One region of the Streptomyces sp. NPDC006458 genome, then DNA from elsewhere that is predicted to be linked to it. Evidence: riboswitches for the same ligand, from Rfam matches in the RefSeq annotation. Region 1 holds a riboswitch; each other region holds the start of a gene.

Region 1 (10,344 bases):
CCTTGACCAGCCGGGCCAGGACACCCTCTCTGAGGTGGGCGAACGCCCCCGGGGCATCCTCCTGACGGACGTCGACGACGAGCGAGCCGTCGAGCCGTACGTCGACGAGCGGCTCGCCGCAGTCGGCGACGGGAATGGCGGCGATCTCCGGGTCTGACATGAGCACGATCTCATCCATGCACGGATCCTCGCCGATCCCCCGCCGCCGCGACCGCCGCACGCTCCGGGTCAGAACAAAGTCCGAACAACGGCCAGTGAGCCTCCCGCCCCCGCACTCCGTGACAGGGCCTCGCCCGGCAGACTGTGCGGATGAACGACTACCACCCGGTGCACCGGGAGCCCACGCCCGAACGGTACGGACGGCTGCGTGTGTGCGCCGACGACCTCGCCGCCGCCGAGTGGATCGGCAAGGGCCCGGCGGAGCAGTGGAGTCTGGGGAAGGTGGCGGGAGTCGCCGCGCCCGGATTCGAGGCCTGTGCGCGAGTGCTCCATCCGGCGTCGCTCGGCGAACGCCCGGTGCGCTGGGCGACGGTGGCCGCCGCCTACGGGCGGGCGGTCGCGCCGCTCACCGACTGGTACGAGGTCATCGGCACCGGCCGGGACTACTACCACGCCGCCGAGTACGGCCTGCCGGGCGTGTGGGACGAGCATCCGGCGGAGGGCCCGACGCCGCCCGAGGTCGCGGACGCGCTGATCCCCGTGCTCGCCCGGCACACGGGCACGGCGGAGCGGTGCTGGTTCGGCCTCTGGAGCGGCTACGGACGCGTGGACTTCGACGACGTGCCCACGTTCGCCACGCCGGGCCGGGACGAGGTGCTGCTCTCCGGGCCGCTGGCCGACGCCGTGTCGCCGGTGTCGGCGGACGAGTTCGCCGAGCTGCCCGATCTGTGGTGGCCGCAGGACCGGGCCTGGTGCGTGGGCGGGGACGTGGACCTGGTCAGCACGTATGTGTGCGGCTCCGCCGAGCTGATCGCCGATGTGCTGGCCGCGTCGGGCCTGGAGGCGCACCCGGTCGGACCGGGCGACCGGGTCGGCTGACGCCGTACCCGGTCGCCGCGGCCCCCTGCGGGGCGTCCGGGGCTGTCAGGGGCGCAGCGGCCCCTCGCAGCGGAAGTCCGCGGTGCATCGAGGTCACGATGATCGGACGGATCACGCGCTGTGCCTCCCGCGCGGATCTGGAGGCGCTGCGGCCGGTGGCCGAGCGGATCGTGGCCGCGGCCCGCGCGCACGACCTCATCGGCTATCTGGAGGCCGACCGCCGGTTCCACCTCTCGCTGCTCGCGCTCGGCGGCAACGACCGGCTCGTCGAGACGGTCGGCGACCTGCGCAAGCGGTCCCGGCTGTACGGGCTGACCGCGCTCGACAAGAGCGACCGTCTCATCCCGTCGGCCGAGGAGCACCTCGAACTGCTCGACCTGATGATCGCCGGGGACGCGGAGGGCGCCGAGCGGTGCATCGCCCGCCATCTCGGCCATGTGCGCTCGCTGTGGGCGCAGGGTGCCCCGGAGAAGGAGGAGCGCGACGGACGGCGCGTGCTCGGCGGAGAGCTGGGCGCGGTCTCCTGACGCCGTCGGGCGCGGCCGCCGCCGGCCGTGACGATGATCACCACGGCGGCGGCTCCGGCGCGTGAAGGTCGTGCGCCCTCCGCCCGGTTCGGGCCTTCGCGCCCCTCGGAACCCCTCGTCACCGGCCGGGGTCCGCTTGTCACCGTCCTGTTCCGGCGACTAGTGTCGCCACGCCTTGGTGAACGGGAAATCCGGTGCGAAACCGGTGCGGCCCTCGCCACTGTGATCGGGAAGTCCGGCTCCGGCCCTCTGGGGCAGCCACTGGGTCCTTGACCCGGGAAGGCGGAGTTCGGGCGGTGGTACCCGTCAGCCAGGAGACCGGCCAGGGCGCGTCAACCATCCACGAGGTGCTGGAGAGGGTCTGCCGGGCCATGCACATAGCCGAGGGTTTTCTGCCTCCGGCGCACGCGATCGCCTGGGGCGTCGCGTCCGCGCCCTTCGTCGTCCACGGAGTGCGCTCGCTCACCCGTGAGGTGCGCGAACATCCCGAGAGCACGCTGCTGCTCGGCGCCTCCGGCGCCTTCACTTTCGTCCTGTCCGCGCTCAAACTGCCCTCGGTGACCGGGAGTTGCTCCCACCCCACCGGCACGGGCCTGGGCGCCATCCTCTTCCGGCCGCCGATCATGGCGGTACTGGGCACCATCACCCTGCTGTTCCAGGCGCTGCTGCTGGCGCACGGCGGTCTCACCACACTCGGCGCCAACGTCTTCTCGATGGCCGTCGCCGGGCCCTGGGCCGGCTACGCGGTGTACCGCCTGCTGCGCCGCTACGACGTGCCGCTGATGGTCGCGGTGTTCTGCGGGGCGTTCCTCGCGGACCTGTCGACCTACTGCGTGACCAGCGTGCAGCTCGCGCTCGCCTTCCCGGACCCGAGCAGCGGATTCCTGGGCGCGCTCGGCAAGTTCGGCTCCATCTTCGCCATCACGCAGATCCCCCTAGCGGTGAGCGAGGGCCTGCTGACGGTCCTGGTCATGCGGCTGCTCTCCCAGTCCAGCAAGGGTGAACTGGCCCGGCTCGGCGTCCTGGTGGACAGCCCGAAGACCGAGGCGGTGGCCCGGTGAAGCGCAACACGAAGATCAACCTCCTGCTGCTGGTTCTCGTCGCCGCACTGGCGGTGCTGCCGCTGGTACTCGGGCTCGGGGACCACAAGGAGGAGCCCTTCACCGGCGCGGACGCCGAGGCGGAGACGGCCATCACCGAACTCGAACCGGACTACGAGCCCTGGTTCTCGCCCCTTTACGAGCCGCCCTCCGGCGAGATCGAGTCGGCGCTGTTCTCCCTCCAGGCCGCCCTCGGCGCGGGCGTCCTCGCCTACTACTTCGGGCTGCGCAAGGGCCGCAGGCAGGGTGAGCGGCGGGCGTCGGAGCACACGACGGCCGAGGCGGCGACGGCGGAGGGCGCCGGGGCGGACCGGGACGCGGCGCCCGCACGGGACGAGGCCGGGCGGGAGCCGGCGAAGGGGCCGGCCGTCGACAGCCGCTCGGGCGCCGGGCGGGACTGACCGCGCGTGCTGCCCATCGACGCGGCGGCGCACAGCAGCCGCTGGCGCCGTCGCCACCCCGTGGACAAGGCGGTGCTCGGGCTCGGTCTGACCGTGCTGGCGATCTCCCTGCCGCCCTGGCCGGGGGCGGCCCTCGTCCTGGTCACCGCCGTGGCCCTGCTGCTGGGTCCGGCGGGTGTGCCGGGCCGCCGGCTGTGGCGCGCCTACCGGGTGCCGCTCGGCTTCTGCGCGACCGGTGCCCTCACGCTGCTGGTCCAGGTCGGCGGCCCCGGCGGCTGGGTGTCGCTCGCGGACGGGGGTGCCGTGCGGGCCGGGGAACTGATGCTGCGCACCTCGGCGGCCTCGCTCGGGGTGCTGCTGTTCGCGTTCACCACGCCCATGTCCGATCTGCTGCCGCGGCTGGTGCGGGCCGGGGTGCCCGCGCCGGTGGTGGACGTGGCGCTGGTGACCTACCGCATGAGCTTCCTGCTGCTGGACTCGGTGCGGCGGGTCCACGAGGCGCAGGCCGCGCGGCTCGGGCACACCACACGGGCGGCGACATGGCGTTCGCTCGCCGGGCTCGGCGCCACCGCGTTCGTGCGGGCCTTCGACCGCGCGACGCGGCTGCAGTCCGGGCTCGCCGGGCGCGGCTACGACGGCACCCTGCGCGTGCTGGTGCCCGAGGCCCGGGTCTCCGCTCCCTTCACGGCCGCCGCGCTCGCCCTGCTCACCGCCCTGATCTCCGTCACCCTCGTCCTGGAAAGGCTCCTGCCGTGAGCAAGCCCCCCGTCGTCGCCCTGCACGGGGTCTCCTTCGCCTACGAGGACGGGCCGACCGTGCTGGACGGGCTGGACTTCGAGGTGCGCGAGGGGCGCGCCCTGGCCCTGCTCGGCCGCAACGGCAGCGGCAAGACGACCCTGATGCGGCTGCTCAGCGGGGGCCTGCGGCCGCGTGCGGGGAGGCTGACGGCCGAGGGGGAGCCAGTGTCGTACGGCCGTGCGGGGCTGACCCGGCTGCGGACCACCGTGCAGCTGGTGGTGCAGGACCCCGACGACCAGCTGTTCGCCGCGTCGGTGGCGCAGGACGTCTCCTTCGGCCCGCTGAACCTCGGCCTGCCCGACGCGGAGGTCCGCTCGCGGGTGGCCGAGGCGCTGGCCGCGCTGGGCATCACCGCGCTGGCCGACCGGCCCACGCACCTGCTGTCGTACGGCCAGCGCAAGCGCACCGCCATCGCGGGCGCGGTCGCGATGCGCCCGCGGGTGCTGATCCTGGACGAACCGACCGCGGGTCTGGACCCCGACGGCCAGGAGCGCCTGCTCACCACCCTCGGCGAACTGCGTGCCGGAGGTACCACGGTGGTGATGGCCACCCACGACGTCGACCTGGCCCTGCGCTGGGCCGACGACGCCGCCCTCCTGACCCCGCAGGGGGTGCGCACCGGCCCGGTCGCCACCGTCCTGGCCCGCACCGATCTCCTCGGCCGGGCCGGACTGCGCCTGCCCTGGGGCATCGCGGCCGCGGGCCTGCTGCGCGCCCGGGGGCTGCTCGACGAGGCCGCGCCCGGACCTCGTACGGCGGAGGAACTGGCGGCGCTGGCACCCCGGTCGGCTTGTCCGGATCCTGAGTGAACCTCCGTCCCGCGGTTCCCGTCTGGCTGTACGACATGCCACCGAGCCGGGCGACTCGCCCGGCTCCGGGCCCGGTCGAGGCGCCGGGCCGGGCGTCCGGCGGTGGCCGGGAACACGCAGAACGGAGAAGACACTTCATGCGTCTGTCCACCCCCCACAGAGCGACTTGCCGGCGGATCGCCGCCGCCACGGCCGTGTGCGGCGCCGCGCTCGCGCTGACCGCCACGTCCGTCGGGTCCGCCCAGGCGGCCGGCGACACAGCGGACCGCGGACGGCCGACCGCGAACATCATCGGCGGTGTGCAACTGCCCGACGGCAAGCACCCGTTCATGGCGGCGCTGCTGTCGAAGGGCCCGGGCAGGCCGGTCGACCGGCAGTTCTGCGGTGGCAGCCTGCTCGCGCGGGACCTGGTCATGACGGCCGCGCACTGCGTGCTGGGCACCGACCCCAAGGAGATCGAGACCACCGTCGGCCGTACGGCGCTCTCCAAGAAGAACCAGGGCCACCTGCGCAACGTGACCGACATCGTGGTCCACCCGCGTTACGCCCGGGGCCAGGAGGCGTACGACGTCGCCTTCCTGTACCTCGACAAGCCGGTCACCGGCGTCGCGCCGGTCCTGCTGCCCACGCTCGGCACGGACGCCCTGATCCGTCCGGGCGCCCAGGCGACCGTCGCCGGCTGGGGCAACGTCAACACCGAGGTGCCGGCCTACCCGGACCGGCTGCGCGCGGTGAACGTGCCGATCGTGTCGCACATCGAGTGCAAGGCCTCGTACCCGGACTACGACAAGAAGGTCAACGTCTGCGCGGGTGTCGAGGGCAGGGACTCCTGCCAGGGTGACAGCGGCGGCCCGATGTTCCGCAAGCTCAAGGGCCGTCAGGGCGTCTACCAGATAGGCGTGGTGTCGTACGGCGACGGCTGCGCCGAGCAGGGCGCCCCGGGCGTCTACACATACACCGGGTCCGCCGAGCTGTGGAAGACGCTGGGCGAGTCGGCCAAGGGCAAGCGCGTGAAGCGACTGCTCGGCCGCTGACTCCGGATCGCGCACCGGGCCGGGCGGGGCTGTCACAGCCCCGCCCGGCTCCTTCTGGTCAGATGCCGAAGGGCTCGGCGTACCGGACGGGGCCGCCCGGCAGTGCCTGCTCGGGGTCGAGGGCGAGGGCCATGAGGGCCTCGTCGGGGACGTCGAAGGTCACCGAGATGCCGTGGGCGGAGGCACGGGTGAAGCCGAACCTCGGGTAGTACGACGAGTGGCCGAGCACCACGACGAACCGCTCGCCGAGCTCCGCGGCCGCCCGCAGCGCCGCCCGGACGGCCGCCGCACCGGCACCGGTGCGCTGGTGCTCCGGCAGCACGGCCACCGGCGCCAGGCACAGCGCCGGCACCTCGCCGATGTGGCAGCGGGTCAGCAGCGCGTGGCCGACGGGGGTGTTGTCGGGACCTGCCGCCACGACGGACAGCCCCTCGATCCATGCCTCGTCCGTCCGCAGGGCGTCCACGAGGTCGGCCTCCATCGGGGTGTCGAAGGCCGCGAGTACGATCGCGCGGACGGCGGGGACGTCCGCGGGGGTCTCGGTGCGCGTGATCCAGTCGTCGCTCATCGCGGGATCCGTTCCAGGGTGTCGTACCAGGACATTGCCCGGCCGACCCTATCTCCGCGGGACCCTGTGCCGGTCGGCGGCCGCCGTGGGTCCGGCTCCGCTCCCGCCCGTCAGGCCCGCACCGGGCCCAGCACCGTGAACCGCACCGGCTCCAGCGACACCTCGTCCCCCTCCGACACCACGGTCCCGACTCCACGTCGCCGACATCGTGACCGGACGGGACGAACCGCGGCTCGGACGCGGGGTGGACCGGAGGTGTCAGCCGAGTTGCCGCTGCAGCCAGGCGACGGCCTCGGGCGTCACCGGGTCGGTGATGTCGTCGAACTCGTGGTGCTGCTTCAGGAACTTGGCGACATAGGGGCAGACGGGCACGACGCGCATGCCCCGTGCCCGCACATCGGTCAGCGCCTCCTCGACCAGCCTGCCCGCCAGTCCCTGTCCGGCGAAGGCGTCGTCGACCTCGGTGTGGAAGAACACGCGCTGCCGGTCGCGGTCGCGGTAGGCGGTCAGGCCCGCGCGGACGCCGTCGACATGGATCTCGTAGCGGTGGCGCACGTCGACGGGCTGGACGGTGACGGTCGGGGTGTCGCTCATGGGGCGGTTCCTCTCGGGGTCGGGTCGGGTCGGTCGGGGCGGCTGGACGAGACCGGTCCGGAGCCGGGGCGTCGCGGGGCCGGCGTCAGTGGCGGGGCGGGTTGCGGCGCGGGGTGATGGTCGCGTGGGGCAGTGCGGGGGCCGGGAGGCGGTCGCCCGGGTAGTCCGCGACCGCGCCGAAGCGGTCGGAGTGGTTCTCCCAGTCCTCGCGGGCCCGGGCGATGTCGTCGTGGCCGCGCCCGATGAAGTTCCACCACATCACGATCTCCTCCTCGAAGGGCGTGCCGCCGAGCAGGACGATCCGGGCCGGGGCCGCGGACTCGTTGTGGAGATTCAGGGCCGTGGGGCCGGGGTGGACGTAGCCCAGTTCGGCGCGTTCGAGGACGGTGTCGGCGACCCGGACGCTGCCCCGGTCGACCAGGACGCCGTGCTCGAAGCCGGGGTCCACGGCGAGGGTGAGGGCGGCGTGCGGGGCGAGGACGATCTCGGCGCCGAGCAGCGGGGTGAAGGTGGCGACCGGCGAGTCCGATCCGGCGAGGGAGCCGAGGAAGACACGGATCTCGGCGCCGTCGGCGTGCACGGGCCCGGGGGCGTAGTGCTGGAAGTCCCGCCCGGTGTGCCGGTGTTCGTGCGGCAGGGCCACCCAGAGCTGCACCCCGTGCAGGACGGAGGTGCGGTCGGTGGAGACCTCGGAGTGGGCGATGCCGTGGCCGCCGGTCATCAGGTTCAGCTCGCCGGGGCGCACGTAGGCGTGGCTGCCCAGGCTGTCGCGGTGCTCGATCTCACCGGTGAACAGCCAGCTCACGGTCTGCAGTCCGGTGTGCGGATGCGGCGGGACGACCATGCCGCCGGTGGCTGACACATCGTCCGGGCCGTAGTGGTCGGCGAAGCACCAGGCGCCGATCAGGGTGCGCGCCCGCTGCGGCAGGGTGCGGCGTACGGTCATCGCGCGCGGGCCGCCCAGGGGCACATCGCGAGGAGTGAGGACGTCGACGCGCGGTTCCACCGCCGGCGCTCCGGCCGTGTCGGTTCCGCAGCGCATCTCGACAGGTCCTGTTTCGATGTTGCTCATCGGAACACCTCCACGCATGTTAGTTTACCTTTAAACAATACTTGCCCGCGCAGCTTAACGCAGCTCAGCGGCGCACGGCACCCGAAGGAGCACCGGCTTGAACAGCAGCCCCGAACCCGAGGCCGAGCGGATCTACGTCGACAAGCGGACCCCGAAGGCCTACCACGCGCTGACGCAGACCGCGGAGGCCGTACGGGCGGCCGCCGCCGAGGCCGGGCTCGAGCGCAGGCTCGTGGAGCTGGTCAACCTCCGGGTGTCCCAGATCAACGGCTGCGCCTACTGCCTGCACGTGCACACCCGCGCCGCGCTGCGCGCGGGCGAGACGAACCAGCGGCTGGGCGTGCTCGCCGCCTGGCGCGAGACCGAGGTCTACACACCCGAGGAGCGCGCCGCGCTCGACCTCGCGGAGGCGACGACCGCGGCATCCGGTACGGCGGCACAGGACACCGCCTACGCCGCCGCACGCGAGGCGCTCACCGAGGACCAGATCTCCGCGGTGATCTGGGTGGCGATCACCATCAACGCCTTCAACCGGGTCTCGATCATGAGCGGGCATCCCGTACGGGCCGAGCACTGATCCACATTCGTACGGCCGCACGGCACCTGTGGCCTCGTCGCCTGTCCCCCGCCGCGTTCGGTGCGCCGAGGGGCACGGCGTGTGCGCTCCCGGTGAAGCGCCCCGCGTGAACCGCGCCCGGCACTCGTATCGTGATGCTCACCGGGCTGGAGTGCGTGCACCGGCCGCCGCTCGGGGAGTTGAGCGGTGCGGAGGCGGCCGCGTTCCTCGCGGGGCTGGTCGGGGCGGAGCGCGCCGGGGCCGACCGGGCCGCCCTGGAGGACGTCGCCCGGCACTGCGGGCATCTGCCGCTCGCGCTGCGCGTCGTCGGCAACTGGCCGTCCACCCAGACTGGTTGGACCGGACGGCGACTGTCGGACCGGCGGCGGCTGTCGGAACGGCGGCTGGACGCGTCGGCTTCCGGCGACCCCGGCTTTTACCTTTCGCACCGTCAGCTCACCTCCTCCGCCGCCCGGTTGTTCCGGTGCCTGGCGCTGGTCCCGGGCCCCGGCATCGCGGCTCCCGGCGCGGCGGAGCTCACCGGCCAGGAACTGTTCGACGCCGAGGACACGCGGGAGGGAGCTGGTCGAGGGCCGGGCCGCTGGGCGCGGAGGGCGACCGCTGCCGGCTGGCACGACCTGCGGCGGCTGTTCGCGCGCGACCGGCTCGCCGCGGAGGAGAGCCCGCGGGAGACCGAGGTGAACCCGGTCCGGTCGCGCGGCGGGGACGCGGGCCGAGGGCCGAGCCACGGCGCTCAGCGGCCGTACGCGCGGCGCAGGTTCTCGAACGCCGTCGGGTGCGGGCGGTCCGTCAGGAAGTCGCGGACGCGCCGGGCGCACTCGGCAGCGGTGTCGCGGCCGGTGTCCACGTCGATGTCGTGCGGACCGTGGGAGTGGATGTGCGGGTACTGGAGGGCGGCGAGACCCCGCTGCCGGTCGCCGCGTTCGGCCTCGCGGCGCTCCAGCTCGGGCAGCGGGCAGCGGACCGCGACCAGCACGGTGTTCTCGGGGTCGAGCACGTCGAGCAGGTCCAGCAGCCGCCAGCGGCGGCTCAGGGGGTGATCGACGACGAGGTTGTTGCCGCCCGCCGCCATCCCCGCGACCGCCCGGTGGAAGCCTTTGCAGGTCCGGTCGATCTCCGCCTGCAGGCCGCCTTCGGGGACGACACCCCCGCGCAGGGCGTGGAAGGCGTCCACCGGCAGATGGAACCAGGTGCCGTCAAGGACGGCGAGCAGTTCCCGGGCGATGCTCGACTTCCCCGAGCTCGACGCGCCGTTGAGCAGGATCACCGTGCCGCCGACGGGGGTGCCGGGGATACGGGCGTACTCGGGGTCGTCCGGGTCGTGAGTGGTCCGCGGGCCCCGCGGATCGCGGACGGACTGCGCGGTCATACGGTCGTCCTCTCGCCGAAGGCACGGACTCGGGCCCGCGCGGGCGCCGGGGCGGTCCGCCGGGGCCGTCGTGATCATCGTATCCACAACCCGGCGCACGGCCGTCGGGTCCCGCTGTCCGCCCCCACCACCCGCACGCCCCGAACACCGGGACGGCATGATCACCCGATGGTGGATTCACCCCGCCCGAGGTGTCCCACACCCTCATGCTGGCCGGGGGCGGCGTACGACCGGCGTCGCCTCAACAGGTGCTGATGGGCGGGGACATGACGCGTCGTGACGGGCTGGACGAGCAGGCGGTCCTGGTGGTGGCGGGCCTTGCCGAGCTCGCCGTGAGCACGGTCGGAACGGCACTGGGCACCGTACGGGGACTGCTGCTGCGCCCGGACCGCTCGGAGCTCGCCGCCGAGGCCCGGCAGGACCTGGCCGCGCGGGGGCGGCTCGCGCTGGACCGGTA
Region 2 (10,344 bases), on a different contig from region 1:
CCCTTGCCCATCAGGCCCTTCTGGCCGGCGGCGCCGGTGAGGGCGTTGATCCACTCGGCGGCGACCTCCTGCGCGTCCGACTTCACCGGGACGGCGAGGTCGGAGCCGCCGAGGAAGACCGGGAGGTTCTTGCCGGACGGGCCGGGCATCACGAAGTTCTCGACGTTGTCCTTGAGCTTGCCGGTCTTGTCGTTCTCCGGGGCTGCGGCGCTGCCACCCTCCCAGGCCGGGGCGAAGATCATGCCGGACTTGCCCTGGCCGTACACGATGTAGCGGTCGGACTCGTCCTTGGTCTTGTCACCGTGCATGTAGGTGTCGAGGACCTTCTTGAACTCGTTCAGGCCCTTGATCGACTCGGGCGAGGAGAGGCTGGCCTTCCACTGGCCGCCCTCCTCCTTGGCGATGGCGCCGCCGGCGTCGTATACGAAGGACATGGCCGCGTACCAGTCGCGGGAGGGCTGGTACCAGGCGCTGAACTTGTCGCCCTGCTTCTTCTGGACCTTGTCCAGGGCGGCGGTGAGCTCGGCGTAGGTCTTCGGGGCGGCCTTGACGCCGACCTGGCCGAAGACGTCCTTGCGGAAGTTGCCGACGCGGGTGCCCGCGTAGTACGGCACGCCGTAGGTCTTGCCCTCGTAGGTGACCGAGGCCTTGAGGCCGTCCAGCCAGGCGTCGGACTGCTCGAACTTCGCCGGGTCGACCGGGGCGAAGGCGCCCTTGACCATGTAGGCGAGCATCTCGGTGTTGCCCATCTCGACAACGTCCGGGGTCTTGTCGGTGGCGAGAACGGCGTCGAGCTTGGCGTTCTTGTCCGGCCAGCCGTAGTACTCGTGCTTGATCTTGATGCCCGGGTGCTTCTCGGCGACCGCGTCGTCGGCGGCCTTCACCAGCTCGGGCCAGTTGTTCTGGGCGTCGACGGTGAGCCAGACGGTCAGTTCCTTGACCTCGGCAGGCTTGTTGGAGTCGCTGCCCTTGTCGTCGCTGTCCCCACACGCCGCGACCGAGAACATCATGCCCGCGATACCGATCGCGGCTACCAGCTTGCGCTTCACGCCACCCTCCTCAGGGATGCCACAAACCCCCCTCGTCCCCGCGGTGAATTGGCGTCAACGCCGTGCGAACCGTCCGTGGGGCCGGGACCTGGACCAATGGTGTAGACCAGTACCCGGAGCTTGGCCCAGACCAATAGGGCTGTCAAGGGTGTTCAAGCGGCCCCTGGGCGTCCGTGATGGGACCGAGATATGCAGGGACCTTTCATTCCGCAAGCGACAGAACGGACGGACCGCTGCGACTGGACCACTGCCTCTCGACAACGCGTTGGACTAGACCAACAAGGGTCCCGAAGGTATACAAAGGAGATCACGGAGCGTGCGGAGAACACCCACACAGGACACCAGCCCGCGAAGCCGTGCCACGATGTGAGCCGCGGCCGATGGGATTCGGTCGCATCGGCACCCGGAGCCGGGAAGGCGGAGCATGAGCACCGACGTCAGCAGTGCGGAGAACGAGGGTGGAGCGAGTGTCCGTACCGCGCGCGTGCCCAAGTACTACCGCCTGAAGAAGCACCTGCTGGACATGACGGAGACGCTGCCGCCCGGCACGCCCGTCCCGCCCGAGCGCACACTCGCCGCCGAGTTCGACACCTCCCGCACCACCGTGCGCCAGGCCCTTCAGGAACTGGTCGTCGAAGGCCGCCTCGAACGCATCCAGGGCAAGGGCACCTTCGTGGCCAAGCCGAAGGTCTCCCAGGCACTGCAACTGACCTCCTACACCGAGGACATGCGCGCCCAGGGCCTGGAACCGACGTCCCAGCTGCTGGACATCGGCTACATCACCGCCGACGACCGCCTCGCCGAGCTCCTGGACATCACCGCGGGCGGCCGCGTGCTGCGCATCGAGCGGCTGCGCATGGCCAACGGCGAGCCCATGGCCATCGAGACCACGCATCTGTCCGCCAAGCGCTTCCCGGCCCTGCGCCGCTCGCTGGTCAAGTACACGTCCCTGTACACCGCGCTGGCCGAGGTCTACGACGTCCATCTCGCCGAGGCCGAGGAGACCATCGAGACCTCGCTGGCCACCCCGCGCGAGGCCGGCCTGCTCGGCACCGACGTCGGCCTGCCGATGCTGATGCTCTCCCGGCACTCCGTGGACCGCGAGGGCAATCCGGTGGAGTGGGTGCGCTCGGTGTACCGCGGCGACCGGTACAAGTTCGTGGCCCGTCTGAAGCGGCCCGCGGAATAACCGATCTCCACGGCTCGGGAGGCCTGCGGAGTGCGTACTGACTTAAGCTCGTCGGGGTGAATCCTTGCGAAACCCCTGATGGATGTCAGTGGGCGGCTGTATGCGTGTGGTGTGAGACATGCGGATGGGGCGGGCTGACCCCTGCGGGACGTCGGCGCCGGGAGACGGTACGGATGCAGGCGGCCGAACTGTTCGAGCGGAATGAACCGCCCCGGCTTCGCTCGGGTGGAGCGAGTCGAAGCCGTCGGCGTCGAAGTTGTGGATCACGTCCCGGACCCGGCCCGCGCTGGTGAACGTAACCTCAGCGACCTTCGCCACGGGCATGCGCTGGGCGGACAGCAGCACCTCGCCGCCAGGTCACCACCGGCCTGGTACCTCTGCGGATGATCCGCAGCAGCCGTCGGCCCTCGTCGTCATCGATCTCACGGAAACCCATACTCGCTCTGCCACCCGCCAGCTTGACGGATGACACCGCCACGGCGATCACCGGGACAGCGCGTCACAGATCCGTCAGCGGGTCTCCCGCTGGGCGTCGTACGCGGTAGTCGGCATCTTGGTGAGCGTCCCTGCCGGGATGAAGGCCTTGGGGCGAGGGGGGACCTGGCATGATCGCGTAAACATACGTCCCGGTAGGCCTTGACGCTCTGACCTCAGCGCTGGCACGGTTCGTTCGAAAGTGCTCGGCAGTGCGTCCGATTGCGCATGACCACGCACCATCAGTGTTCTCGGCTGCATTTCTCATGCCGTCACCGCACCCCCTGGCGGGGATGCGGCACACCCAGCCGCGCCCGTTGCCGTGCGTCCCCATCTCCACCGTAAGGAGTCCCCCTTGCGCGCTTCACGCCCACGGGGCAGAAGCTTCGCCGCTCTCGCCGTCCTCACCCTCGCTCTGGCCCTACCTCTGCCGGCGACGGCCGAGGCGGTCGAGCCCGCCCCGGCCGTCGTGCCCCAGCCCGTCTCCCAGACGAGCCTGACCGGCAGCGGCTTCGCCCTCACCGCGCAGACGCCGGTGAACGTCATCTCCTCCAGCGACCCCGACGCGGCGGGCGTGGGCTCGTACCTCGCGGGGCTGCTGGCCCCGGCGACCGGCTACACGCTTCCGGTCACCACCACCTCCCAGCCCGCGAGCCAGGCCATCGTCCTGGACCCCAACGGTCCGTCCAGCCTGGGCGCCGAGGGCTACACGCTGAACTCGACCAGCACCGGTGTGACGGTGACCGCGTACGGAGCGCAGGGCCTGTTCCGCGGGGTGCAGACCCTGCGTCAGCTGCTGCCGGCGGCGATCGAGTCCACCTCGGTCAAGCCGGGCCCCTGGACCGTCGCCCCCGTGCAGATCTCGGACTCGCCCCGGTACTCCTACCGTGGCGTCATGGTCGACGTGGCCCGCCGCTACTTCCCGATGGCCCAGCTCAAGCGGTACATCGACCAGGCCGCCACGTACAAGATCAACACCCTGCATCTGCACCTGACGGACGACCAGGGCTGGCGTATCGCGATCGGCGCGATACCGAGCCTGACGACGGTCGGCGCGAGCACGCAGAGCGGCTTCACCGGCGGTACCACGTGGTACTACACCGCGGCGGAGTACCAGGAGATCGTCGCCTACGCCAAGTCCCGCTTCATGACCGTCGTCCCGGAGATCGACGGCCCGGGCCACACCAGCGCCGCGCTGGCGTCGGTCGCCAACCTCAACTGCAACAACACCGCGATCAGCCCGTACTCGGGCTTCGACGTGGGCATCAGCCTCTACTGTCTGAGCGACGCCCAGCACATCTCCAACGTCAGCAGCTTCCTCACCACCGTGATCGACACCGTGGCGGCGATGACGCCCGGACCGTACGTCCACCTCGGCGGTGACGAGACCCCGCAGGCCACCTCGACCCAGTACAACGCCTACGTCTCCGCCGCGACCGCGGCCGCGACCGCGCGGGGCAAGACGGTGATGGGCTGGCACCAGCTCGGCCAGTCGACGATTCCCGCGAACAGCATCATGCAGTGGTGGGGCGACGCCGACGACCGGAGCAGCATCGGCACCTCCAACGAGACCGAGAGCATCCAGTTCGTCCGCAACGCGGTCGCGCAGAACGCCAAGTTCGTCATGTCGCCGTCCGACCACGCGTACCTGGACATGAAGTACGACTCGTCCACCCCGTACGGGCTGAGCTGGGAAGGCTACGTCCCGCTGAGCAGGGCCTACGACTGGGACCCCACCACCTCGACCGCCAAGCTCAACGGCACCGGATCGATCGTTTCGGCCGGCCAGATCGCCGGCGTCGAGGCGGCGCTGTGGGCCGACCGCGCCTACTCCCCCAGCACCAGCCTGCCGACCTCGACCAACCAGTTCCCTGAGCCGTACGTGTACGCCGAGCACATGACCTTCCCGCGTCTGCCCGCCATCGCCGAGATCGGCTGGTCGCCGCAGTCCACCCACAACTTCACCGACTTCAGCAACCGTCTGGCCACCCACGGCGCGCGCTGGACCGCGGCGGGCATCAACTACTACGCCGCCCCGGACGTCAACTGGTCCGGCGGTGGCAGCTCCGGCGGAGGCGCCTTCAACGGCGTCCACACCCTCGCCACCGGCGGTCAGGCCCTGACCGTCCCCAAGAAGGGGACCAACGGCACCCAGCTCACCACCTCGGCGCTGGTCAGCACCAACAGCCAGAAGTGGACCTTCACCGAGCAGCCGGACGGCTCGTACACGCTGGTCAACGTCGGCTCCGGGCTCTGCGTCGACGTCAACGCCGGCTCCATGTCGGCCGGCGCCGCCATCATCCAGTGGACGTGCAGCGGGACCACCAACCAGCGATGGAACGTCGCGGCGGCCACCGGCGGCGGCTACACCTTGACCTCGGTCAAGAGCGGCCTCGTGATCACCACCGCCTCGACGGCCAACAATGCCGCCGTCACCCAGCAGCCCTCCAGCGGATCGGCGCTGCAGCGCTGGACCATCGGATGACACCCGGGCCTGACGGCCCGACGGTGCGGTAGCGCGGGACGTCCATGGCGCCGGTCCTTGGGCCAGGTCGTCCCGCCCGCTCAGTCAGCAGCCTGAGGCCCGTCGTGGTCCGGTCTTCCCGGACCACGACGGGCCTCAGGTCATGGCGGGGAGCACGACCTGGGCAACCTGGAAAGCCGCGAGGAGAGAACAGCACCACAGCCCCTCACCGTGGGCATCAACAGCTTCATCGGCAACTACACGGACGTGGAACCTTCCTGCCGGTCAGCGTGGCCACCCTCGCCGCGGTCCACCACCTGGTCCTCCATCCGGCCGGCCGAAGCCGCCCAGCCGTCGGTAGACGTGACAAACGCTCAGCCGATGTGCGGACGAGGGGTTCCGTGCCGGTGACGCCGTGACCTAGATTGCCTGCCCACTACAACAGGTGATCTTTGAGGGGACGGAGTCGCCAGATGTCGCAAGCCCCAGAAGTGAGAGGAGAGCCGGTGGTGACGCCCGCGCGCGTCGTCATCGCTCTCTGTCTCGTCGCCCCGTTCGTGGCCATGCTGTGGGTCGGTTCGTACGCCAGGACCGACCCGACGCTCGGCGGCATCCCGTTCTTCTACTGGTACCAGATGGCCTGGGTCGTCATCTCCACGGCGCTGACCATGACCGCGTACAAGCTGTGGCAGCGCGACCAGCGCGAGCGTGCCACCCGCAAGGGGGGTGAGCGCTGATGGAGAACGATGTCAACGGCGTCGCACTCGCCGTCTTCGTCTTCTTCTTCCTGGCCGTCACGGTCATGGGCTTCCTGGCCGCCCGCTGGCGCAAGGCCGAGAACGAGCACAGCCTCGACGAATGGGGCCTGGGCGGACGGTCGTTCGGCACCTGGGTCACCTGGTTCCTCCTCGGCGGCGACCTCTACACCGCGTACACCTTCGTCGCCGTGCCGGCGGCGATCTACGCGGCGGGCGCGGCCGGCTTCTTCGCGGTGCCGTACACGATCCTCATCTACCCGCTGATCTTCACGTTCCTGCCCCGCCTGTGGTCGGTCTCCCACAAGCACGGCTATGTGACGACCTCGGACTTCGTGCGCGGCCGCTTCGGCTCCAAGAGCCTGTCGCTGGCGGTCGCCGTCACCGGCATCCTGGCGACGATGCCCTACATCGCGCTCCAGCTCGTCGGCATCCAGGCCGTGCTGGACGTGATGGGCGTGGGCGGCGGCGAGGACACGAACTGGTTCGTCAAGGACCTGCCCCTGCTGATCGCCTTCGGCGTGCTGGCGGCGTACACCTACTCCTCCGGCCTGCGGGCCCCCGCCCTGATCGCGTTCGTGAAGGACACGCTGATCTACCTGGTCATCGCGGTCGCGATCATCTACATCCCGATCAAGCTGGGCGGCTTCGACGAGATCTTCGCCAAGGCGTCCGAGGCCTACGCCCAGACGAACCCCGCCACGGGCAAACCACGCGGCGCGCTGGTTCCGGCCGAGGCGGGCCAGTGGACGTACGCCACGCTGGCGCTGGGCTCGGCGCTGGCCCTGTTCATGTACCCGCACTCGATCACCGCGACGCTCTCCTCCCGCAGCCGTGACGTGATCCGCCGCAACACCACGATCCTGCCGCTGTACTCCCTGATGCTGGGTCTGCTGGCCCTGCTGGGCTTCATGGCCATCGCGGCCGGGGTCAAGGTGCAGAACGGCCAGCTGGCCATCCCGCAGCTGTTCGAGGACATGTTCCCGGACTGGTTCGCGGGCGTGGCCTTCGCGGCGATCGGCATCGGCGCGCTGGTGCCGGCCGCGATCATGTCCATCGCGGCCGCGAACCTGTTCACCCGCAACATCTACAGGGACTTCATCAAGCCGGACGCCACGCCCGCCGAGGAGACACGCGTCTCCAAGCTGGTGTCGCTGCTGGTGAAGGTGGGCGCGCTGGTCTTCGTCCTGACGATGGACAAGACGGTCGCCATCAACTTCCAGCTCCTCGGCGGCATCTGGATCCTGCAGACCTTCCCGGCCCTCGTCGGCGGTCTGTTCACCCGCTGGTTCCACCGCTGGGCGCTGCTGGCCGGCTGGGCCGTCGGCATGCTCTACGGCACGATCGCCGCGTACGGCGTGGCCTCCCCGACCCAGAAGCACTTCGGCGGCTCCGCCAAGGAGATCCCCGGCATCGGTGAGATCGGCTACATCGGTCTGACGGCCTTCGTGCTCAACGTGGTGGTGACGGTGGTCCTGACGTTCGTCCTGAAGGCCGCCAAGGCCCCCGAGGGCGTCGACGAGACCGAGCCGGAGGACTACACGGCGGACGCGGGCGACCCGGGCGTGAAGACGGAGCTGCCGCTCGACGCGGCCCACTGAAGGGGCGCCAAGGGGCGCGGGGGGCCGTGTCCGTGAGCGGCTCCGCCGCGCGGGCGCGACCAGCCACCCGCAACCCGCAGCGGGCCGTCGTCGGAACCCACGACGGCGGCCCGCGCGCTCCTCCACACTCACACCATGGACATCCAGATCCGCCCCGCACGGCCCAGCGAGTACGACGACCTCGGCGAACTCACCGCCCGCGCCTACCTCCAGGACGACCTCCTCACCTTCGGCGAGAGCGACTGGTACCTGGGCGAACTCAGGAACGTCGCCAAACGGGCGTCCGCCGCGGAGGTCCTCGTCGCCACCGATGACGACCACCTCCTCGGCAGCGTCACCTACGTTCCCTCGCCCGGCCCCATGGCCGACCTGGCCCGCCCGGGAGAGGCCGAGATCCGCATGCTCGCGGTGGCCCACCGGGCCAGGGGCCGAGGCGTCGGCGAGGCCCTGGTCCGCGCCTGTGTCGACCGCGCCACAGCCGCGCGGCGCACCCGCGTCGTCCTGTCCACCCAGGACGCCATGCGCGCCGCCCACCGCATCTACGAGCGTCTCGGCTTCGTCCGCGCCCCGCGGCGCGACTGGCAGCCGCTCCCCGGCCAGGACTTCACTCTGCTCACCTACGAGTTGACGCTATGAAGTCACCCGGCGGCACAACATATGGGGGTGCCACCCGGACCCGGCACTAGATGTATGCTCATGCTCGCTGTCGCCGCAGGGGAATCCGGTGCGAATCCGGAACTGTCCCGCAACGGTGTACTTGTGCGTATTCGCGCACGGGAGCTAGTCCGAGGACCTGCCGACAGTGCGCCCGGCCACCCGGCCGGGACGCCCTGACGTCCGGGCCTCGTGGAGTGGGCCGGTGGACGCGACGCCGTGCGCGCTCGCGTGCTGCCCCTGCTCCGTGCCAGGCCCCCCGCGCCGAGCGAGGGAGAGCCCCGCGTGACCATCGCGCCAGCAGAACCGGCTTCAGCAGCCACCCCCGTGGACGAGGACGGTCCCGGTGCGGCGTTGCTCCGCACCCTCACCGAGCTGACCGCCGACCTCCCCGACGCCGATCCCGGCCGGGTGGCCGCGGCCGCGCTGCGCGGCCGGTCCGCGCGGGGGGCCGCCCAGGAGATCACCGCCGAGTTGCGCGAGCTGGCCACCGAGTCGGCCGCCGGTCTCATCTCCGAGGACCCGGCCTACAGCAGGCTGGCCGCCCGGCTGCTCACCCTCACCATCCGCGCCGAGGCCGCCTCCCAGGGCGTCACGTCCTTCAACGACTCGGTGGCGGTCGGGCATCGCGAGGGCCTGATCGCCGACCGGACCGCGGAGTTCGTGCGGGTCCACGCCGAGCGGCTCGACGGCCTCGTCGACCCGGCCGCCGACGACCGCTTCGGCTACTTCGGCCTGCGCACCCTGCACTCCCGCTATCTGCTCCGGCACCCCCTCACCCGCAAGGTCGTCGAGACGCCCCAGCACTTCCTGCTGCGCGTCGCCGCCGGTCTCGCCGAGGACGACACCCACCGGTCCGTCGACGAGGTCACCGCGCTGTACGGGCTGATGAGCCGGCTCGACTACCTGCCGTCCTCCCCCACGCTGTTCAACTCCGGCACCCGGCACCCCCAGATGTCGTCCTGCTACCTCCTCGACTCGCCCCTGGACGAGCTGGACTCCATCTACGACCGCTACCACCAGATCGCCCGGCTCTCCAAGCACGCAGGCGGCATCGGGCTGTCGTACTCCCGCATCCGCAGCCGCGGTTCGCTGATCCGGGGCACCAACGGGCACTCCAACGGCATCGTGCCGTTCCTGAAGACGCTCGACGCCTCGGTCGCCGCGGTGAACCAGGGCGGCCGCCGCAAGGGCGCCGCCGCGGTGTACCTGGAGACCTGGCACTCCGACATCGAGGAGTTCCTGGAGCTGCGCGACAACACCGGTGAGGACGCCCGGCGTACGCACAACCTGAACCTCGCGCACTGGGTCCCGGACGAGTTCATGCGCCGGGTGAACGCCGACCAGGACTGGTCGCTGTTCTCCCCCGCCGACGTGCCCGAGCTGGTCGACCTGTGGGGCGAGGAGTTCGACGCCGCGTACCGCAGGGCGGAGGCGAACGGGCTCGCGAGGAAGACCATCCCGGCCCGCGATCTGTACGGCCGGATGATGCGCACCCTCGCGCAGACCGGCAACGGCTGGATGACCTTCAAGGACGCCGCCAACCGCACCGCCAACCAGACGGCCGAGCCGGGACACGTCGTCCACTCCTCCAACCTCTGCACGGAGATCCTGGAGGTCACGGACGACGGCGAGACGGCGGTCTGCAACCTGGGGTCGGTCAACCTGGGCGCGTTCGTGGTCGGCGGGGACATCGACTGGGAGCGCCTGGACGCCACCGTCCGCACGGCCGTCACCTTCCTCGACCGGGTCGTCGACATCAACTTCTACCCGACCGAGCAGGCGGGCCGCTCCAACGCCAAGTGGCGTCCGGTGGGCCTGGGCGCGATGGGCCTGCAGGACGTCTTCTTCAAGCTGCGGCTGCCCTTCGACTCGGCCGAGGCGCGGCTGCTGTCCACCCGGATCGCCGAGCGCATCATGCTCGCGGCCTACGAGGCCTCCGCGGACCTCGCGGAGCGAAACGGGCCGCTGCCGGCCTGGGAGAAGACCCGTACGGCCAGGGGCGTGCTGCACCCCGACCACTACGGCGTGGAGTGCACCTGGCCCGAGCGCTGGGCGGCGCTGCGGGACCGTATCGCCTCGACGGGCCTGCGCAACTCGCTGCTGCTCGCCATCGCCCCCACCGCGACCATCGCCTCGATCGCGGGCGTCTACGAGT
Region 3 (10,344 bases), on a different contig from region 1:
GGGTGGACGTCACCGACTGGGACTCACCTGCTTCGTTGCGGTACACACCGGAGATCGTACGGATCTGCCCCGCGTGGCGTCCGTACACCTTCTCCAGGGCGTCCGAGATCTCACCGACGGTGGCCTTCGCGCGGGCGGCCCGCACGGCGAGTTCGAGGAGGTTGCCCTCACCGCCCGCGGCCCGCGTGAGGTCTTCGAGAGCGTCCTGGCAGACCCGCTCGTCCCGCTCCTCGCGCAGCCGCCGCAGCTTGTCGATCTGCTGGGCGCGCACCGAGGAGTTGTCGACCTTCAGCACCTCGATCTGCTCGTCGCCGTCCACACGGTACTTGTTGACGCCGATGACAGGCTGCCGGCCCGAGTCGATCCGCGCCTGCGTACGGGCCGCGGCCTCCTCGACGCGCAGCTTGGGGATGCCCGCGTCGATGGCCTGCGCCATGCCGCCGGCCGCCTCGACCTCCTGGATGTGCTGCCAGGCCCGGCGTGCCAGATCGTACGTCAGCCGTTCCACGTACGCGCTGCCGCCCCACGGGTCGATGACCCGGGTGGTGCCCGACTCCTGCTGGATCAGCAGCTGCGTGTTGCGGGCGATGCGCGCCGAGAAGTCGGTCGGCAGCGCGAGCGCCTCGTCGAGGGCGTTGGTGTGCAGCGACTGGGTGTGGCCCTGGGTGGCCGCCATCGCCTCCACACATGTACGCGTGACGTTGTTGAAGACGTCCTGCGCGGTCAGCGACCAGCCGGAGGTCTGCGAATGGGTGCGCAGCGACAGCGACTTGGAGTTCTTCGGGTCGAACTGCCTGACCAGCTTGGCCCACAGCAGCCGCGCCGCGCGCAGCTTGGCGATTTCCATGAAGAAGTTCATGCCGATCGCCCAGAAGAACGACAGGCGGGGCGCGAACGCGTCGACGTCCAGGCCCGCTTCCCGCCCGGCGCGGATGTACTCGACGCCGTCGGCGAGCGTGTACGCCAGCTCCAGGTCGGCCGTCGCGCCGGCCTCCTGGATGTGGTAGCCGGAGATGGAGATCGAGTTGTAGCGGGGCATGTTCCGCGAGGTGAAGGCGAAGATGTCGGAGATGATCCGCATCGACGGCTTCGGCGGGTAGATGTAGGTGTTGCGGACCATGAACTCCTTGAGGATGTCGTTCTGGATGGTCCCGGCGAGCTTGTCGGCGGACACGCCCTGCTCCTCGGCCGCCACGATGTAGAGCGCGAGGACGGGCAGCACGGCGCCGTTCATCGTCATCGACACCGACATCTTGTCCAGCGGGATGCCGTCGAACAGCTGGCGCATGTCGTAGATCGAGTCGATCGCCACGCCCGCCATGCCGACATCGCCCGTGACGCGCGGGTGGTCGCTGTCGTAGCCGCGGTGCGTGGGCAGGTCGAAGGCGACCGACAGGCCCTTCTGACCGGCCGCGAGGTTGCGGCGGTAGAAGGCGTTGGACTCCTCCGCGGTGGAGAAGCCCGCGTACTGGCGGATCGTCCATGGCTGGTTCACGTACATCGTCGGGTACGGGCCGCGCAGGAACGGCGCGATACCCGGGTACGTGCCGAGGAAGTCCACGTCCTCCAGGTCACGGCCGGTGTACAGCGGCTTGACCGCGATGCCCTCCGGCGTCTCCCAGAGCAGGTCCTCCCCGCCGGACGTCCGCTCGACGGCGGCCTGCCACTCCTCGGCGCTGCCCGCCGGGGACGGGGATCCCAGATCGATCCCTGTGAAGTCGGGGATTCCCATTACGACACTCCCATGCGGTCGAGGGTGGCGGAGAGCACGGCGACCGCGTCGCACCCCGCGAAGACGTAGGAGTCGACGCCCGCGTACGAGCCGGGCCGGCCGGCCAGGGCCACGTGCTCGGCGCCGGCGGCGGCCAGAGCGGCGGCCTCGGCCTCGGCCCGCTCCTCGTACAGCGCGTCGCTGGAGCACAGGCAGGCCTCGGTGGCGGCGCTGTCGGCGAAGGAGCCCTCCGTGACGGGCTCGATGCCACCCGCCTGGAAGAGGTTGGCGGCGAAGGTGAGCCGTGCCGTGTGCGCGGCGGCGGGCCCGAGCGCGGCCAGGTAGACACGCGGCCGGGCACCGGTCGCCGCGAGGTGGGCGTCGGAACGGGCGCGCAGCGCCTCGAACGCCTCGTCGCGGCGGACCCGCGGCAGCCCGCCACCGGGCTGGACCGCAGCGGGCTCGCGGACGACCGGCTTCTCACCGAGGTGCGGGAACTCACTGACACCGGTGACGGGTTCGCGCCGCTTGGCGAGGGCCGTCGACCGCTCGGCCCACGTCGCCGCGAGCCGCTGCTCGGTCCAGCCGGAGCGCAGCGCCGCCGACTGACCGCCCTCCCGCTCGGTCTCCTGGAAGAACTCCCAACCCGCACGGGCGAGTTCGTCCGTCAGCGACTCCACGTACCAGGAGCCGCCGGCCGGGTCGATGACCCGCGCCATGTGCGACTCCTCGATGAGGATCGTGGAGGTGTTGCGGGCGATCCGCCGCGCGAAGGCGTCGGGCAGGCCCAGCGCGTGGTCGAAGGGGTGCACGGTCACGCTCTCGGCGCCACCCACACCGGCCGCGAGGGTCGCGACCGTGGCGCGCAGCATGTTCACCCAAGGGTCGCGGGCGGTCGTCATCACCGACGAGGTGACCGCGTGCTGGACCTGCGCTCCGGCGGCGGGGGCCCCGCACGCCTGCGCGATGCGGGACCACAGTCGGCGAGCGGCTCGCAGCTTGGCGATGGTCAGGAACTGGTCCGCGGTGGCCGCGTACCGGAACTCCAGCTGCCCCAGGGCCTGTTCGACGCTCAGACCGCCGTCGGTGAGCGCCCGCAGATAGGCCACGCCGGTGGCGAGGGAAGCACCCAGCTCCTGCGCGGCCGAGCCACCTGCCTCGTGGTACGGCAGGGCGTCCACGGTCATGACCCGCAGCCCCGGGTACGTCTCGGCGCAGCGCCGGGCGAGACCGACGGCGACGGGGAAACCGTCCTCGTCGTAGGTGGTTCCGGTGCGCGCCCGCGTACCGAGCGGGTCGGCGCCGAGGTTGCCGCGCACCGCCTCGGGGGCGACGCCCCGGTCGCCGTACAGCGCGAGGAGTTCCTCCGCCGCGGCCGCGGTCTCGTGGCCGGCGTCCAGGACGACCGGGGCCAGGTCCAGGTACACGCCCTTGAGGAGACGGGCCAGCTCACCCGTCGGGATGCCGCCCGGCCCCATGGCCAGCCACAGCGAGGTGACGCCGTTCTCCAGGTCCGTGAGGACCGCCTCGGGGTCCGGCGCCGAGTGCCGCTGTCGCACGTCCCAGCCGCCCGAGGTGTTGCCCTCGGCACGCCCGGAGCGTACGAACGGGGCGAAGCCGGGCAGGCCGGGATCGGGCACACCGTCGGTGGCCGTGTAGAGCGGACGGGCAAGCAGCCCGTCCTCCAGAGCCGTGGACAGCTTCTGCTCGGCTTCGGTCTCGGGTACGTCCTTGCCCGACCTGCTCAGTACGCCCGCCACGAGGCGCTGCCACTGCGCATGGGTCGCTGCAGGGAACTCGGCGGCCAGAGAGAGGCCGTCGTCAGGCAGCACAGTCATGATCGGATGCTAGCCAGATGCTCATCGGAGCAGCAGCTGGATCCTCTGTGACATATCCCTCTCCGTGCGGTATAACGCCTCCGCTCCTGTTCCGGCCGGCCGTCGTGCCGCCGGGATTCTCTCCGGAGGCACGCGAGTGAGACGTCCCTCGGACGCCGCCGCCCCGCGTGCCGGGGACGGTGCCGCGCACGGCCCGCCCCCGGCAGGGCCTCGGATCAGGGCGCCGACAGGTCGCCGCGGACCGTGCGGGCCGCCGCCACGAGGTTCTCCAGGCAGGCGCGGGTCTCCGGCCAGCCGCGGGTCTTCAGGCCGCAGTCCGGGTTGACCCAGAGCCGTTCGGCGGGAATCGCCTTCAGCCCGGTCCGCAGCAGGCCCGCCGCCTCCTCGGCGGAGGGCACCCGCGGGGAGTGGATGTCCCAGACCCCGGGGCCCGCCTCACGCGGGTAGCCGTGCGCGGCGAGCTCGCGGGCGACCTGCATATGGGAACGGGCGGCCTCCAGACTGATGACGTCGGCGTCCAGGTCGTCGATGGCGCGGACGATGTCACCGAACTCGGCGTAGCACATGTGGGTGTGGATCTGGGTGTCCGGCCGCACCCCGCCGGTCGTGAGACGGAACGCCTCCGTCGCCCACGCCAGGTACTCCGGACGGCCGGCGGCGCGCAGCGGCAGGGTCTCGCGCAGCGCGGGCTCGTCCACCTGGATCACGGCCGTGCCCGCGGCCTCCAGGTCGGCGACCTCGTCCCGGAGGGCGAGCGCGACCTGCCGGGCGGTGTCGGCGAGGGGCTGGTCGTCGCGGACGAAGGACCAGGCGAGCATGGTGACCGGCCCGGTGAGCATGCCCTTCACGGGCCTGCCGGTGAGCGACTGGGCGTGGGCGGTCCACCGGACGGACATCGGCTTCGGCCGGGAGATGTCCCCGGCGAGGACCGGCGGGCGGACGTACCGCGTGCCGTAGGACTGGACCCAGCCGTGCCGTGTGGCGAGGTAACCGGTCAGCTGCTCGGCGAAGTACTGCACCATGTCGTTGCGTTCCGGCTCGCCGTGCACCAGGACGTCGATGCCCGTCTTCTCCTGGAAGGCGATCACCTCCTGGATCTCGCTCCTGATCCGCTCCTCATAGCCGTCCGCGCCGATCCGGCCCGCGCGCAGATCGGCGCGGGCCGCGCGCAGCTCGGCGGTCTGCGGGAAGGAACCGATGGTGGTGGTCGGCAGCAGGGGCAGGCCGAGGCGGGTGCGCTGCGCGGCGGCCCGTTCGGCGTACGGCTGGGAACGGCGGCTGTCGGCCGGGGTGACCGCGGCGGCACGAGCCCGCACCTGCGGGTCCCGGGTGACGGGGGAGTGCCTGCGTGAGGCCAACACGGCGCGGTTCTGGGCGAGTTCGCCCGCCACGGCGGCCGCGCCGCTCGACAGCCCCTTGGCCAGGGTCGCGATCTCCGTGGTCTTCTGCCGGGCGAAGGAGAGCCAGCGCAGGATCTGCGGGTCGATGTCCTTCTCCACGGATGCGTCCAGCGGTACGTGCAGCAGCGAGCAGGACGCGCAGACGTCGACCCGGTCGGCGAGGCCGAGCAGCGTGCCGAGGGTGGCGAGCGACGCCTCCAGGTCGTCGACCCAGATGTTGCGGCCGTCGACCACACCGGCGACCAGGCGCTTGCCGGGCAGGCCGCCGACGGCGGCGAGCGCGTCGAGGTTGGCGGCCGCGGGGCCGGTGAAGTCCAGGCCGAGACCGTCGACCGGGGCCTTGGCCAGTACGGGCAGCGCGTCGCCGAGGCGGTCGAAGTACGAGGCGACCAGCAGCTTCGGCCGGTCGGTGAGCGCGCCGAGATACCGGTAGGCGCGTGCGGCCGCGGACAGTTCGGCCGCGGACCGGTCCTGGACGAGCGCCGGCTCGTCGAGCTGGACCCACTGCGCCCCGGCCGCGCGCAGATCACCGAGGACCTCCGCGTACACGGGCAGCAGCCGGTCGAGCAGCGTAAGCGGCTCGAAGTCCTCCCCCGCGCCGCCGGCGGCCTTGGCGAGCAGCAAGTACGTGACGGGGCCGACCAGGACGGGACGGGCGGTGAGCCCGAGGGCCTGCGCCTGCGTGAACTGGGCGACCTGCTGCGACGAGTCGGCCGAGAACACCGTGCCCGGTCCCAACTCGGGCACCAGATAGTGGTAGTTGGTGTCGAACCACTTGGTCATCTCCAGCGGGGCCACGTCCTGGGTGCCGCGCGCCATCGCGAAGTAGCCGTCGAGCGGGTCGGCGGTGAAGGCGCCTCGGTGCCGTTCGGGGATCGCCCCGACCATCACGGTGGTGTCGAGGACATGGTCGTAGTACGAGAAGTCACCGGTCGGTACCTCGTCGATACCGGCCTCGTCGAGCAGGCGCCAGTTGGCGGCGCGCAGGTCGGCGGCGATGGCGTGGAGGGCGTCGGCGGTGACGCGGCCCTTCCAGTAGCCCTCGACCGCCTTCTTCAGTTCCCGGTCCTGACCCTGGCGGGGGTAGCCGTACACGGTGGCCCGTGCTGCCGCGGCTGCGGGCTTGGTGGTCACGGAGATCTCCTTCGCGAGATGATTCCCTGAGATCCCGGAGACGGGACGAGAACGCGAAGGGTGACGCGGACCCGGCGGTACGCACTGCGCGACAAGGCACAGCCGTCCGCCTGGTACGTACGCCGACCCGCCCTCGAGGTCACCAGGATGTCCGCGCACGGAGTCGTCCGTGTGCGGGCAACGGGCAGGTCTTCGGACTCGCGGGCACGTCTCCTCGTACGAGACACCTACTGGCCGTCGCTTCCCAGACCCAGTGCGTCGGGTCCAGTGCTGATGACGGCGGTCGTTCCCACTCACCGCTGCGGGGCAGTCCCGGATTTCCACCGGGTTCCCTCTTACGACGCGTCCCGCCTGGCTGACGGGGCGAACCAGTTGCGTACGCCACACTACGGCGCCCGCCCGCCGCGAGCGACCCGGTGCTCGGGATCCGGATCGTGACAGCGCGGTCCGGGTGGAGGCAGTGTGCGGTCCGGCGGCCGTCGGAGTCAGTGCTGAACGGCCATCGCCAGGGCGGTGAGCACACGCTTGGTCTTGTTCTCGGAGTGCTCCGAGGGCGTCACCCCGCGAGCGCGCACGGCGTCCTCCAGCTTCCGCTGCTTGCGCTCGGCCCGCGCGACGAGCTCCTCGGCGTCGTCGTCTTCCTTGGGCTTCACCCGGATCGAACACTCCAGGAACTCCAGCCCGGCGACCGACCACGCCTCCAGGTTCCCCTCCAGATCGTCGAGCGGTACGTCGTCGAACCTGGTCGCGAGGACCGGCCCGAGCGCGACCAGCGCGTCGACCTGGACGTCGGGAGCGCAGGCGTGCAGGAACTGGTCCCGCACGGGGTCGATAGGCAGGGTGGGACCGGCCCCGGGCCCCACCGCGCTCGACAGTGCTCCCGGCGGGTGATCGTGCACGAGGGAAGCGGCCAGCACCCGGCTGCCGGCCGACCAGTCCCGCTCGATCTTGTACGTGAGCGGACTCGCTTGGAAAGGCGCGGAGAACCGGCCGACGAGCTGCTCACGGGTGCAGGGACGCAGCTTGACCGTCAGATCGTCCCGTGCGCCACCGATTCTCAACCGCACGATCGTGCCGCCCTCCAGGAGCGGCAGCCGCCCCTCGGTGACGCCGTCGCGGTGCTCGGCGAACCAGATCCGACGGGTCGTCATCGCGCCGTGCGTCCCACCGAGGGCCGCCAGCGCCGCAGGGACATCGCCCTCGACATTGACCTTGATCTCGACCGGTGACAGGTCCATCGCACGGCTCCCTCACACGTCGAAGGCGATGTCGTGGACGTCGCCCGAGTGCAGTTGCGGTCAGGGCAGTGGAGGACGAGGAGCTGTCGAAGCAGCTTCTCCCAGCGTAGCCGCCCCCTCACCGGGCCGCAGCCCGGATCCGAGGGGGCGGGCAGGAGTGCCGCCGATGGGTGTGGCTGTCAGCCGGGGCGCGAGGCGTCGGGCGTCGTGACCTCGGGCGCGGTCCAACTGGCCAGGACCTGGAGGCCCTGGACGGTCTCCGAGCCCGGCTCGACGTTGTAGACGCACAGGGTCTGTTCCGTGTCGCCCGGGACCTGGAAGGACTCGTAGGAGAAGTGCAGGTCGCCGACGAGGGGGTGGTGGTAGCGCTTGGCGCCGTGGGTGCGGCGCAGCACTCGGTGGTCGTTCCACCAGGTGGTGAACTCAGGGGACTGGAGGGTGAGTTCGCCGACGAGGTCGGCGAGCTGCCGGTCGTGGGGGTAGCGGCCCGCTTCGAGGCGGAGGATGGCCACCGTCTCCGCGGCGATCTGCGCCCAGTCGCCCACGCGTTCGCGGGCCTCGGGGTCGAGGAGGTAGTAGCGGGCGAGGTTGCGGCGGCTGGCGGGCAGGGCGTCGAAGTCGGTGAGGACGGCCCTGGCGAGCCGGTTGGAGGCCAGGACGTCGGTGCGCCGGCCGAGGATGAAGGCGGGTACCTGGTGGAGGGTCTCCAGCATCAGATGCAGGCCGGACCGCACGCGCTGGGCCCTGGCGGGCGCACGTCGCACGGCGGGAGCGCCGGACCGCAGCAGATCGGTGAGGTGTTCGTGTTCGGTGTCGTCCAGCCGCAGGGCACGGGCGATGGCTTCGACGACCTCCGTGGAGGGGTTGCGGGCCCGGCCCTGCTCCAGCCGTGTGTAGTACTCGGTGCTGACGCCGGCCAGCCGGGCCACCTCGTCCCTGCGCAGGCCCGGTACGCGGCGGACACGCCCGTCGGAGGGCAGGCCGGCCTCTTCTGGATTGATTCCCGCGCGTCGCGAGCGCAGGAAGCCCGAGATTTCCTTGGTGCGGTCCATGGCTCCAGTGTGAGTGCGGGAGCGGTGCCGTGTCCGCGCAAAGGTGGTCCTGCCGGTACCTGTTTGGGCAGGGCCAGTTATGGCGTCCCGAGGGGCTCGTACGGGTGGTGTTCTGGATGTGCGGCCGGCGGAGGCCGACCGCGGATCTCCCCTCACTTGACCCTTGGAAGGTACGCATCATGTCCACGAACGCTTTCCCCTTCCCCCTCGCCGGTCGCGTCGCGGTCGTCACCGGCGCCTCCAGCGGCATCGGTGAGGCGTCCGCCGAGCACCTGGCGTCCCTGGGTGCCCGCGTGGTCGTCCTGGCGCGCCGTGCCGACCGGCTGGCGGACCTGGTCGCCCGCATCGAGAAGAACGGCGGCAGCGCGGTGGCCATCGCCGTCGACGTGACCGACGCCGACGCGGTGCAGGCCGCGGCCGACAGGGTGGAGGCCGAGTTCGGCGGTGCCGACCTGCTCCTGAACAACGCGGGCGTCATGCTTCCCGCTCCGATCGAGGAGCTGGCGGCGGGCCAGTGGAAGCAGCAGATCGACCTGAACATCACCGGTCTGATGAACGCGATCGGCGCGTTCACCCCGCAGCTGGTGAAGTCCGCCGCCGAGCGCGGTGTGGCCGACCTGATCAACACCTCCTCGATCGCGGCGCAGAACATCTTCCCGACGTTCGCCGTCTACTCCGGCACGAAGGCGTACGTCACCCACCTCTCCCGGACCCTGCGGGCCGAGCTGGGCGCGAAGAAGGTGCGTGTCTCGGCGATCGAGCCGGGCATCGTCGGCACCGAGCTGCAGAGCCACGTCACGGACCAGGGTGCCCTGGACTGGCTGGCCGGCTCCAAGGAGACCATGGAGTGGCTCACGGCGCAGGACGTCGCGGAGACCGTCGGTTTCATCGCCACGCTGCCGTCGCGGGTAAACCTCCAGCAGGTCACCATCATGCCCACCGGCCAGGCCAGCTGACCGGCGGATTCAGCGGCGTGGGCCCGCCTCCTCCCCCGGGGCGGGCCCACGCATCGGGGGCTGTGGCCCCTCAGCCGACGTGGTGGTCGACGTGGGAGAAGGAGTGCTCCTCGTCCGGGTGCGCGAGCTTGGACAGGGGGCCCATGCCGGCCTCCTGGTCGCTGATGGTCACGGAGCCCAGCACATCGTCGGGGGAGCCGAACAGACCGCCCTCGTCCTGTCGAACAGGAAGATGCCCTGGGAGCCAGGTCCCACCGCTGTCGTGCCTGGTCAGGGGTGGACGGCGGGCTCCTCGGTGGAGCTGCCCGACGTGTTGTGCTCCTGGATCAGTCGCAGCGCCTCCTCGCGGTCACGCCTGTCGAGGGCGTCGACCAGGGCGCGATGGAGTTCGTGCCGGTCGGCGATGTACTCGCCCAGCGGCTGGTCGCCGGTCGGCGGTACGGACAGGGTGTGCGACTCGATCAGGTCCAGCAGGTTGGTGTAGAGCGAGCTGAGCAGCACGTTGGGGCTGATGGCGGCGATCGCCGCGTGCAGGCTCCAGTTGGCGTGCACGAAGGCGACCGGGTCGGCGGCCGTAGCGGCGTCCTCCATCGCGGTGACGTGCCGGCGCAGCCCGGCGATATCGGCCGGTGAGGCGTGCCAGAGCGCGTCCTCGATCAGCAGGGGATCGAGCGCGTCACGGATGCGTACGGCGTCGGCCACGTCGTTCGTCCGCGCGTCGAGTGCGAGGACGGAATGGCCGAGCCGGACCATGGGGGACTGCTCGGCGCTGAACAGACCGCCGCCGGGCCCCGGTTTGACGGTGACCAGGCCGCGCGCCTGGAGCAGACGCAGTGCCTCGTTGAAGGTGCCGACAGACACCTCGCACAAGGTGCGCAGCTCCTCCTTGGTGCCCAGCCGGGAGCCGGGTGGAACGCTCTCGACGAGCTCGGTGACGCGCTGCGCCGCCCGCTCCGCGCGCCCCGACGTCGTCTGCCGGGGCGTCTTGTCGGGCCGGGGGCCGGGCCTGGGGCCG

Evidence for each region. A riboswitch is a leader RNA that binds a small molecule or an ion and turns the genes downstream of it on or off. The one in region 1 is predicted to bind cobalamin.
Region 2: another riboswitch for cobalamin. It lies ahead of ABZZ79_RS04565 (ribonucleoside-diphosphate reductase subunit alpha); the one in region 1 lies ahead of ABZZ79_RS28390 (energy-coupling factor ABC transporter permease).
Region 3: another riboswitch for cobalamin. It lies ahead of metE (5-methyltetrahydropteroyltriglutamate--homocysteine S-methyltransferase); the one in region 1 lies ahead of ABZZ79_RS28390 (energy-coupling factor ABC transporter permease).

Annotation. Positions count from the first base shown of each region.
Region 1 covers NZ_JBEXPR010000023.1:63,655-73,998, reverse strand. Annotated here, with positions in the region: gene ABZZ79_RS28405 (M15 family metallopeptidase) at 1-178, opposite strand, end outside; gene ABZZ79_RS28400 (hypothetical protein) at 310-1,038, shown strand; partial or broken gene ABZZ79_RS28395 (FCD domain-containing protein) at 1,125-1,565, shown strand; cobalamin riboswitch at 1,702-1,907, shown strand; gene ABZZ79_RS28390 (energy-coupling factor ABC transporter permease) at 1,937-2,626, shown strand; gene ABZZ79_RS28385 (energy-coupling factor ABC transporter substrate-binding protein) at 2,623-3,066, shown strand; gene cbiQ (cobalt ECF transporter T component CbiQ) at 3,073-3,822, shown strand; gene ABZZ79_RS28375 (ATP-binding cassette domain-containing protein) at 3,819-4,673, shown strand; gene ABZZ79_RS28370 (serine protease) at 4,811-5,707, shown strand; gene ABZZ79_RS28365 (N-acetyltransferase) at 5,766-6,275, opposite strand; gene ABZZ79_RS28360 (GNAT family N-acetyltransferase) at 6,534-6,869, opposite strand; gene ABZZ79_RS28355 (pirin family protein) at 6,955-7,941, opposite strand; gene ABZZ79_RS28350 (carboxymuconolactone decarboxylase family protein) at 8,039-8,518, shown strand; gene ABZZ79_RS28345 (AAA family ATPase) at 9,252-9,887, opposite strand; gene ABZZ79_RS28340 (polyprenyl synthetase) at 10,142-10,344, shown strand, end outside.
Region 2 covers NZ_JBEXPR010000002.1:288,290-298,633, reverse strand. Annotated here, with positions in the region: gene ABZZ79_RS04600 (extracellular solute-binding protein) at 1-1,049, opposite strand, end outside; gene ABZZ79_RS04595 (GntR family transcriptional regulator) at 1,474-2,238, shown strand; partial or broken gene ABZZ79_RS04590 (helix-turn-helix domain-containing protein) at 2,461-2,674, opposite strand; gene ABZZ79_RS04585 (family 20 glycosylhydrolase) at 3,068-5,197, shown strand; gene ABZZ79_RS04580 (DUF3311 domain-containing protein) at 5,650-5,913, shown strand; gene mctP (monocarboxylate uptake permease MctP) at 5,913-7,532, shown strand; gene ABZZ79_RS04570 (GNAT family N-acetyltransferase) at 7,668-8,168, shown strand; cobalamin riboswitch at 8,213-8,371, shown strand; gene ABZZ79_RS04565 (ribonucleoside-diphosphate reductase subunit alpha) at 8,472-10,344, shown strand, end outside.
Region 3 covers NZ_JBEXPR010000004.1:293,532-303,875, reverse strand. Annotated here, with positions in the region: gene scpA (methylmalonyl-CoA mutase) at 1-1,732, opposite strand, end outside; gene ABZZ79_RS07940 (methylmalonyl-CoA mutase subunit beta) at 1,732-3,549, opposite strand; gene metE (5-methyltetrahydropteroyltriglutamate--homocysteine S-methyltransferase) at 3,765-6,083, opposite strand; cobalamin riboswitch at 6,249-6,471, opposite strand; gene ABZZ79_RS07930 (hypothetical protein) at 6,569-7,321, opposite strand; gene ABZZ79_RS07925 (helix-turn-helix transcriptional regulator) at 7,501-8,373, opposite strand; gene ABZZ79_RS07920 (SDR family oxidoreductase) at 8,553-9,329, shown strand; gene ABZZ79_RS07915 (FCD domain-containing protein) at 9,600-10,344, opposite strand, start outside.